Regions from separate parts of the Brevibacterium sp. K11IcPPYGO002 genome, predicted to be linked through region 2. Evidence: predicted binding sites of a transcription regulator. Region 2 holds the regulator's gene; the other holds the start of a gene.
What was found. The regulator LexA, encoded in region 2, represses DNA repair genes until DNA is damaged. The targets are predictions, from matches to a motif close to TCGAACANNTGTTCGA.
Positions count from the first base shown of each region.

Region 1 (4,368 bases), 1.3 Mb from region 2:
CTCGGCGGCTGAAGCCGGGGCGACCGGGCTCAGTGATCACCGTGGTCTCCCTGGTCGGAGTCCTCGTCGTCGCCGAGGTCTTCGTCGTCGCCGTGGTCTGCGTGGTCGGCATTCTCGCCGTCGCTGGAGCCTTCGGCCTCACCGGGCGCGTAGTCTTCCTGGGCTCCGGAGTACTCCTTCGCCACGGCAGTGACCTCAATGGTCTCGCCGTCGGCGGTGACGAGGTCGAGGCTGATCTGCTCGCCCGGCTTGACGGCCTTCTTCAGGCCCATGATCATGATGTGATCGCCCCCGGGCTCGAGGTCGAGGCTCTCCCCGGCCGGGATGGTGAAGCCGCCCTTCTTCTCCTGCATGGACATTCCGCCGGAACCGTCGCCTTCGGTTTCGTGGAGTTGGACCATCTTCGCGTCCGCGTACTTCGCTTCGACGAGGTTGATGTCCTGGTCGGTGTCGTTCTTCAGTTCGCCGAAGACTGCGGTCATTCCGTCATCGGCGGCCTTGACCCAGGCGCCGTCGAGGCTGAGCGCCTCGGCGTCGACTTGGCTGTCCGAACTGTCCGAACTGTCCGAACTGTCCGCTGAGGCGGAGCTGCTGCTGCCTTCGGTCTGTGTCGGCCCGGCTGCCGTGCTGTCGTCGTGGCCGCAGCCTGCCAGGCCGATGGCGACGGCGAGGGGCAGGGCAACGGCTAGGCTGATGTTCTTTCGCATGGTGTCTGCACTTTCGTCATTCAGGTGCAGTCGAGCACGGGTCGACCTGCGCCGCGGTCTGCGCGGACGTGTTCGACTGACACCGAGGGGCGAGCCGCCGCTGTTTCGGCGGTCGCCCGAAGTTGGATGGTCACCCGGGGAGCCGGGTGTGGGTCGGCGGCGGATGCGCCGAATGGGATGTCAGACGAGTGCGGGTGGTCCGCGCCGATAGTTCGGACCGACGACCGCCGAAGTGACCGGCTGCGGCAGCCGGAACGAAGCGCACAACTTGCGGAACGGTTCGTCGGCCAGGACTCCGGCCGCCTCGGCGAGGGCACGCAGTGCACCGATCACCGGGCCCAGGGCCAGCTGCAGAATGCTGAGGACGATGTCCTCACCGCGCTTGAGGATCACGGCGGTGACGAGGACGGCGACGAGGTGGGCGATGAACATCCCCACCGAGGTGGCTCCGTGGTTGGCATGTCCGAGCGCGGATGCGGCCGGACCGAGATCAAGGGAGCCCGGGGCCGGGACGATGTGTCCGGCGTGGGCGTGGAGGGCCGCCTCGGCGGAGGTCGAACCGGTACTCGCGGACTCGGTCTGGCCGGTTCCGGAATGGGCGGTTCCCGTGTGAGCCCCCGCATGGGCGAGGGTGTGGGCGGACCAGCTCATCGTCAGGTGCATGAGCACCTGCCCGAGGCCGAGCAGACCGGCCAGAGTGAGGTAGCCCAGGCGCCTGCCGGCGACGATCATCGCCGCCCAGAGGACGAGGACGAAGACGACCACAGTGCCGGGAATCGAGATTCCGCCACCGGCGGCGAGGTGCATGAGCAGGGCGAGAAGGGTCGTGAAGAGAGCAGCGAAGAGCGCGCGTACGGATTTCGTCCATCCGGTCATGGGCCCTCCTCTCAGCTCGCTCCCACATTCTACTCAATGTAGAACACTTTCGGGAAGGCGGCTGAGCCTACATCCGCAGCCAGGTATCGGCGGTCTTCTTGACCATAGCGCCGGCCCCAACGGCAGCATCGCCCCAGGTGACAAGCTTTCCGTCGGGATCCGTAGTGGAGTCGGAGAGGACGACGACGTCGAAGTTGCACACAAGGCCCGCCATCGCCGAGGCGTAGACGGCTCCGGGGGTGCTCGCCGAGGAGGTGCCGGCGTCGGCATCGCCTCCTGCATGGGCGGCAGGGTCAGTGACATCGCCGCCAGTTCCGGCGTCGGGCTCCGCCACGGTGGCGTCGGCCCCGGGCGTGGCCGCGGTGGCGTCGGCCCCGGCGATGATGATCCGGTCGACGGAGAGGTCATGCAGACCTGCGGCCAGATCGTCGACGCCCTCGAACACATCCGGGCTCTCGGAGCGGAGCACGAGGTCCTCCTCATCGGGGACGAAGATGCTCAGCTCCTCATCGGGAGTGTCGGCGAGGTCGGCCTTCGTCGACGCGAAGATGAGCACACCGCCAACCGCGCGGGTCCGGGTGACGATATCGCCGAGGGTCTCCATGGCGTCATCGCTGGGGTAGCTGGCGTCGTCGGTATCAATGAGGAGCAGGGCATCCATACTCCAATCGTGCCACGACCGCCTGACACTTTCTAAGCCGGAACGCTGCCGCGGAGGCCTCGGCGGAACGGGCCGGATGCAGCACGAGTCATCGGCATGCGCTTCTGCAATAATCTGGCAAGCGTCCATGCTTCTATGATCGAACAGCTGCGAACACACCATATTTGTTCGAGCTTTTTTTCGATTATTTATGGCATTCTATTGCCTTCGAGAGTAAAATGGATTCCAACAACAACGATGTTGGTGAACGGAAATCATCCCCATGACCCTCACTCCCGAACGCAGTTCCGATCATTCCGCTCGGAACGCCGGCAACTCCCCGCAGACCAGCGGTCACCCGCTGCTGGCCGACGAGGAGTGGGCGGATCTCAGCCGTTTTGCGCCCGAGGTCACCTCTTCGATCACTCAGCTGATGAGCCTCAAAGATGAGCTGCGCACGTTCGATCGCCCCATGGGACCGGATCAGGCCATTATGCTCGCCGATGGGGTCGAGGCGATCACACGCATCAACGACGCATTGTCGACGCTCGCACTCTCCGTCTGCGAACGCGTCGGAACACCCAGCGATTTCGGCGCCAAGTCGACGAAATCGCTCATCGAGAACCGGTTCAACCTCACCGGCGCGGAGGCGAACCGCCGGACCGATATGGCCAAGAACCTCGGCGGACGCGTCGATATGGCCGGACAGGCTCTGCCGCCTCTCTACCCGGTCGTCGCGGATGCGCTCCATGCCGGCACGATCTCCGCCGCCCAGGCATCTGTCATCGAAGACTGCATGCGCAAGCTGCCCACGTGGGTCAGTCAGGCGGTCCGCACCGACGTCGAGACGCGCTTGGTCGACAACGCACCCAAGGTCCGCCTCAAGGACCTGCGGGAGATCTTCGGCAAGCTCATGGGCTACATCGACCCGGACGGAGAAGAACCGAAAGACTCAGGCGACCGCTCGGCTTACAACATGTCCATGCGTGCCAGGGCCAACGGCGACTGGGAGCTGCGTGGACTGCTCGACCCCGTCACCGGGGGCACTCTCAACGGACTGCTGACCTCACGAATCCAGTCGGCAGGAGACGCCGACAATGCCGATGCCGACAAGACCGGTGCCGACTCGGCGACCGGCGCCTCTGGGATCGCGGCCGTGGGCAATCCCGCCACCGTAACCGCCGCTCCTGAGGCAACGAGCTCGCCGCTTCCTGACAAAGAGCTGCTCGAGATCGTCGATGCGGTGCTCTCCGGTGACCGATATGACGCGAAGCGAGTTCCGGAACCCGATCTCAACGCAGCTCGCACGAGCGGGAATTCGGCTGCCGTCCCCGGCGTCGGCGTTCGTGAGGACGGCGGTTTCGTCGACGTCAGCGCCGAACAGCCCTCGGCGCGCGAATGGATCTACGAACGATTCGCCGGCCTCGTCACCACGATCGATAAGCAGCGGACGGCTGCAGGAGCGCCTTATGCTCTCGTCATCAACGCCACCGCCGAAGATCTGGCCAAAGGCACGGGACACGGCACCACGGGCGCCGACAATCCCGTTCCCATCAAGGAACTGATGAGAAACGGCCTCAACGGCTCGCTGTTCTTCCACCTCATGAGCGACAAGGCCAAGACGATGCAGGTGGCCACAGAACAGCGCTTCGCCAATCGCAAACAGCTGGCAGTGATCACCGCCCGCGACCGAGGCTGCACCTTCCCCGGCTGTGACGCCCCTCCCGGTTGGTGCGATGCCAACCATGTGTTTCCATGGTCGCTCGGCGGCAAGACGGAGATCAACAATCTCGCGCTGCTCTGCAGCTATCATCACCACCTGCTCGACCGCACCGACTGGGACACGGTTATGCTCTTCGACGGGCGACCCGCCTACATTCCGCCCGCCGCAAACGACCCGGCTCGTAAGCCGATCCTCCACGCCCGCTTCATCGCGGATGACATCGTCGACTCCCTGTTCGACAAATAGCCGCCCCGACTTTCAGGGGACAGCTGTGCCCACTTTCCAAGTTCAGCCGGATTCAGCCCGATCCGGCCGGATTCAACCGGGTTCGGCCCGCCTCGACCGGAGTTCAGCCGCCGAACCGCGAGTCTCGGATGCTCATGTCCTCATCGAGGAGCAGGAGGTCAGCCGGCATTCCGGGA
Region 1 covers NZ_CP131929.1:3,894,483-3,898,850, forward strand. The annotation lists gene QYM46_RS17810 (Dyp-type peroxidase) at 1-112, opposite strand, end outside; gene QYM46_RS17815 (copper chaperone PCu(A)C) at 30-707, opposite strand; gene QYM46_RS17820 (hypothetical protein) at 888-1,583, opposite strand; gene QYM46_RS17825 (hypothetical protein) at 1,651-2,244, opposite strand; gene QYM46_RS17830 (DUF222 domain-containing protein) at 2,507-4,192, shown strand; gene QYM46_RS17835 (N-acetylglucosamine-6-phosphate deacetylase) at 4,296-4,368, opposite strand, start outside.
Region 1: QYM46_RS17830 (DUF222 domain-containing protein) is a predicted target of LexA. The motif match lies at 2,413-2,428, and genes of this name have one in related genera.

Region 2 (4,368 bases):
AGGTGCCGGTGCCGTCGAGGTTGACGGACACGGACACCGTTGACTCGGAGGTGGTGCGTGAGTTCTGGGCCTGCCTCATGGAGTGCCTTTCGTCGGGGCGGCTGATGACGGGGTCGGAGACTGCGGACGGTCCGCGAGGAGGTCAGGGTCGTCGGCGAGGATCTCGTCGATGGCGGTCAGAAACGCTTCGGTCTCGTCCTCGGTGCCGGCGTTGACGCGGGCGTGGCCGGTGATGCCGATATCGCGGATGAGGATTCCGCGGTCGAGGAGCTTCTGCCACAGCTCGGCCGGTGAGGCGATGTTGCCGAAGAGGACGAAGTTCGAATCGCTGTCGTGGACGGTGAAGCCCGCCTCGGCGAGGTGGCTCGACATGCGGTTGCGCGAGTCGATGAGTCGGTCGACGTTGCCCAGCAGCAGCTCCGCGTGTTCGAGTGCCGTGCAGGCGAGCACCTGAGTGACCTCGGACAGGTGGTACGGCAGGCGGACGAGGCGGAGGACATCGATGAGCTCGGGGGCGGCGATGGCGTAGCCCAAACGCAGTCCGGCACAGGCGAAGGCCTTGCTCATGGTGCGGGAGACGACGAGGCGGGGCCGGCCGTCAAGCAGAGTCATCGCCGAGGACTTGGCGGGGCGGGAGAATTCCGCGTACGCCTCATCGACGATGACTATCCCTGCGCAATTGTCGTAGGCGGCTTCGATGACGTCGAGGCCGATCGAGGTGCCGGTCGGATTGTTCGGAGTGCACAGGAAGACGATGTCCGGATTCGCCCGCGCCACCTCGGCGGCGACCGTCTCGGCATCGAGAGTGAAATCGTCCTTGCGTTCGACGTGCTGCCATTCGGCACCCGTGCCCGTGGTGATGAGCGGGTGCATCGAATAGGAGGGGGTGAACCCGAGGACCGTGCGGCCCGGTCCACCGAAGGCCTGGACGATATGGCTGAGCACTTCATTCGAACCGTTGGCGGCCCAGATCATGGAGGGGTCGAGGTCGACGGTGTCCCCCGCACGTTCGTTCACACCGTCCAAATAGGTGACGAGATGTTCGCGCAGTGCGGTGAATTCGCGATCGGGATAACGGTTGAGTCCCGCGAAATGGTCGTCGATGGCGGAACGCATGCTGTCGATAACGACGTCCGGCAGCGGATAGGCGTTCTCGTTGACGTTGAGCTGGACCGGCACATTGAGGTGCGGAGCCCCGTAGGGCTTTTGGCCGACGAGGTCGGAGCGCACTGGCAGAGATTCGATGTTTCCCACGGCGACCATTCTACCGAGAGGCCCCCGCCGCCCGGGCGGCGGGTCGGGCATCGAGGTGCGCCGGTCGGCTCACCCAATCGGACGGGTCGGCCCGTGGCCGGCGCCCTGCCGGCCGAGCCGGCCTCGACCTCAGCGGACGGGGACGTCGAGGGTCTGGCCGGGGTGAACGGTCGGGGTGTCCAGGTGGTTGATCTCGACGATGTCGGCCACGACATCACGGGTGTCGCGGTCGATGCCGAGACTCGTCGCCACGGTCCACAGCGATTCGCCTTCACCGACGACGACCGCCTCGGCGTCGATGCCGATGCTCTCCGTCTCCGATTCGGCGACGGCAGCGGCCGAGAACGACTGGGTGGCGAGGAGGACCGCTCCGCCGATGACGACGAGAGCGACGAGCAGGGTCCGGAGAAGGCGCACAGCCTGGCGTCCACGAGTGGTCAGGCGCAGCTCGGTGTTCTGTGCAGACATCGCATTACCTCTTTCATTCGTACGATTCCACCAGTAATCGGTAGAACGTCTGTTCTATTCAACATGCCAATCGAACAAATGTCCAGTCCAACTCGAACATCTATGCGACAATGAGAGGGAACCAGCGTTGTTGATTGATCTGTCAGAACCATCTCAGTCGGCACTGACACGAGAATCTTCGAAGCGGAGATCACGGCGTTCAGCGGCAGGGAATAGAACGAAGGGGAACGAGCAGTGGTTCAGAACAAACGAGGCAGAGGCAGGCCTCGCAACGAAGATGTTGCCACCGAGATCGCTGCCGCTCGCAGCGATGACGACGTGGTCCAGATCCCTGAGGGGTCATCCGGTGAGGGCGACTTCCGCCTCACTCCCCGCCAGCGTCTCGTCCTCGAGACCATCGAACGCGCCGTCGTGGCCAACGGCTACCCGCCGAGCATGCGCGAGATCGGCAAAGCCGCCGGACTGGCGTCCCTCTCCAGCGTCGCCCACCAGCTCTCCCAGCTCGAACGCCTCGGCTATGTCCGCCGCGACCCGAAGCGCCCGCGTGCCATCGAAGTGGTCAATCCGTTCGAAGAGGAAGAGGCCGAGCGCGCGAAGTACGAGGAGCTGGCCAACAACACCGTGCAGGTCCCGGTCGTCGGACGCATCGCCGCCGGCGGCCCGATCCTGGCCGAGCAGGAGGTCGACGATGTCTTCTCCCTGCCGACGCAGGTCGTCGGCTCCGGAGAGATGTTCCTGCTCAAGGTCGTCGGCGATTCGATGATCGAAGCCGCCATCTGCCACGACGACTGGGTGGTCGTGCGCAAGCAGCACACCGCCGACAACGGTCAGATCGTTGCAGCCCTCCTCGACGGCGAGGCCACGGTGAAGACGCTCAAGCGCAAGGCCGGTCAGCAGTGGCTGATGCCGCAGAACGAGAACTACGAACCCATCGACGGCACCTACGCACAGATCATGGGCCTCGTCGTCGCCGTCATCCGCCGCCTCTGATCCTCCGCCCCGCCTTCGAACTGAGAAGCGCCCGCGACCACGGTTGGTCGCGGGCGCTTCTGCGTCATCCGGCGGGACTCAGAACCGTCTGCCTCACTTCTCGTCAGCTTCGGCCAGTCTGGCCAGGCTTGTGCGGACGAGGCCGGAGTTCGTCGTCGGCCACATCCTCGGCATCGAATTGACGAGGAACCCGGCATACCGGGCCGAGCGCAGCCGCGAGTCGAGCACGGCCACCACTCCCCTGTCCTTGGTCGACCGGATGAGGCGACCGGCACCCTGTGCCAGCCGCAGGGCGGCATGCGTGGCCGATACTGCCATGAATCCGTTGACTCCACGCTGGTCGGCATCGCGTGCCCGTGCCTGCATGAGCGGGTCGTCGGGGCGTGGGAACGGCAGACGATCGATGATGACCAGGCGGTTCGTCCGTCCCGGCACGTCGACTCCCTGCCACAGGGACATCGTCCCGAACAGGCAGGTCTGATCATCGGCCGTGAACTGGGAGACCAGCGCCGGCAGGCCGTCGTCGCCTTGGAGCAGGATCGGGAAGTCGAACTTCGTCCGCAGGTGTTCGGCTGCCGCGTTGGCCGCCGCCCGGGAGGAGAACAGCCCCAGTGCCCCGCCGTTCGAGGATTCGACGAGTTCTTCGAGTTCGGTCAGCGCTTCCTCGCTCAGTCCGCTGCGTCCGGGCTTGGGCAGGTGGGAAGCGACATAGAGGATGCCCTGCTTGCCGTAGTCGAAGGGTGATCCGACATCGAGGCTGTCCCACTTCGGGGCGTCCGGCCCGAAGAGTCCCAACGAGGCCGCCACCGCGTCGAAGTTCCCGCCCAGGGACAGGGTCGCCGAGGTGGCCACGACCGTCGATTCCTCGAAGATCCCGTTGCGCATGGTGCCGGCCACGCTCAAGGGTGCGACGACGAGGTTCGTCGTCTCCTTCTCTCTGAACGTCGACCGGGAGAGCCAGATGACGTCGTTTTTGCCCGGGTCGCAGAAGCGTTCGGCGAGTTCGAAGATCTCCTGACAGCGAGCCTTGGCCATCTGCCGTCCGGCATCGGCGTCGTCGGTCTTGCCGCCGATGTCGTTGATGATCTGGCGGGCGGAGTCGCGGATCTGCGCCAGGGCCAGTCCGAGCGCCTCGCTCATATGCAGGATGAGTCCCTCGGGCACCGAGGTCTGGGCGCGTTCGAGTGCCGCCGCGGCGGAATCGAGCAGCGAGACGACCCCGTCCTGGACCGTGGTGTGTTTGCGCACGGAGCTCGTCGCCGCCGAGAGCATGCTCGTGTTGATCTGCCCGGACAGGGCGCTGGTCACCCGGTCCTTGAGCTCGTGGGCCTCGTCGATGATGATGACATCGTGTTCGGGCAGCACGTTCGATTCCCCGAAGGCGTCGATGGCCAACAGGGCATGGTTCGTCACGACGATATCGGCTTCGGCGGCTTTGTTCCGGGCGATTTCGGCGAAGCATTCGGTGAACAGCGGGCAGTTCGATCCGAGGCAGTCGAAGGCGTTGACGGACACCTGTGACCAGGCGCGATCGCTGACACCGGGCAGGAGGTCGTCACGGTCGCCGGTGTCGGTGGTCTTCTCCCAGGTGCGGATCCGCTGGATCTCCTCCCCCAGACCCGAACGTTCGGTGGGTTTGCGTCCCGCCTCGGCGTC
Region 2 covers NZ_CP131929.1:2,545,364-2,549,731, forward strand. The annotation lists gene hisB (imidazoleglycerol-phosphate dehydratase HisB) at 1-79, opposite strand, end outside; gene QYM46_RS11545 (histidinol-phosphate transaminase) at 76-1,254, opposite strand; gene QYM46_RS11550 (LysM peptidoglycan-binding domain-containing protein) at 1,384-1,722, opposite strand; gene lexA (transcriptional repressor LexA) at 1,957-2,712, shown strand; gene QYM46_RS11560 (ATP-dependent DNA helicase) at 2,806-4,368, opposite strand, start outside.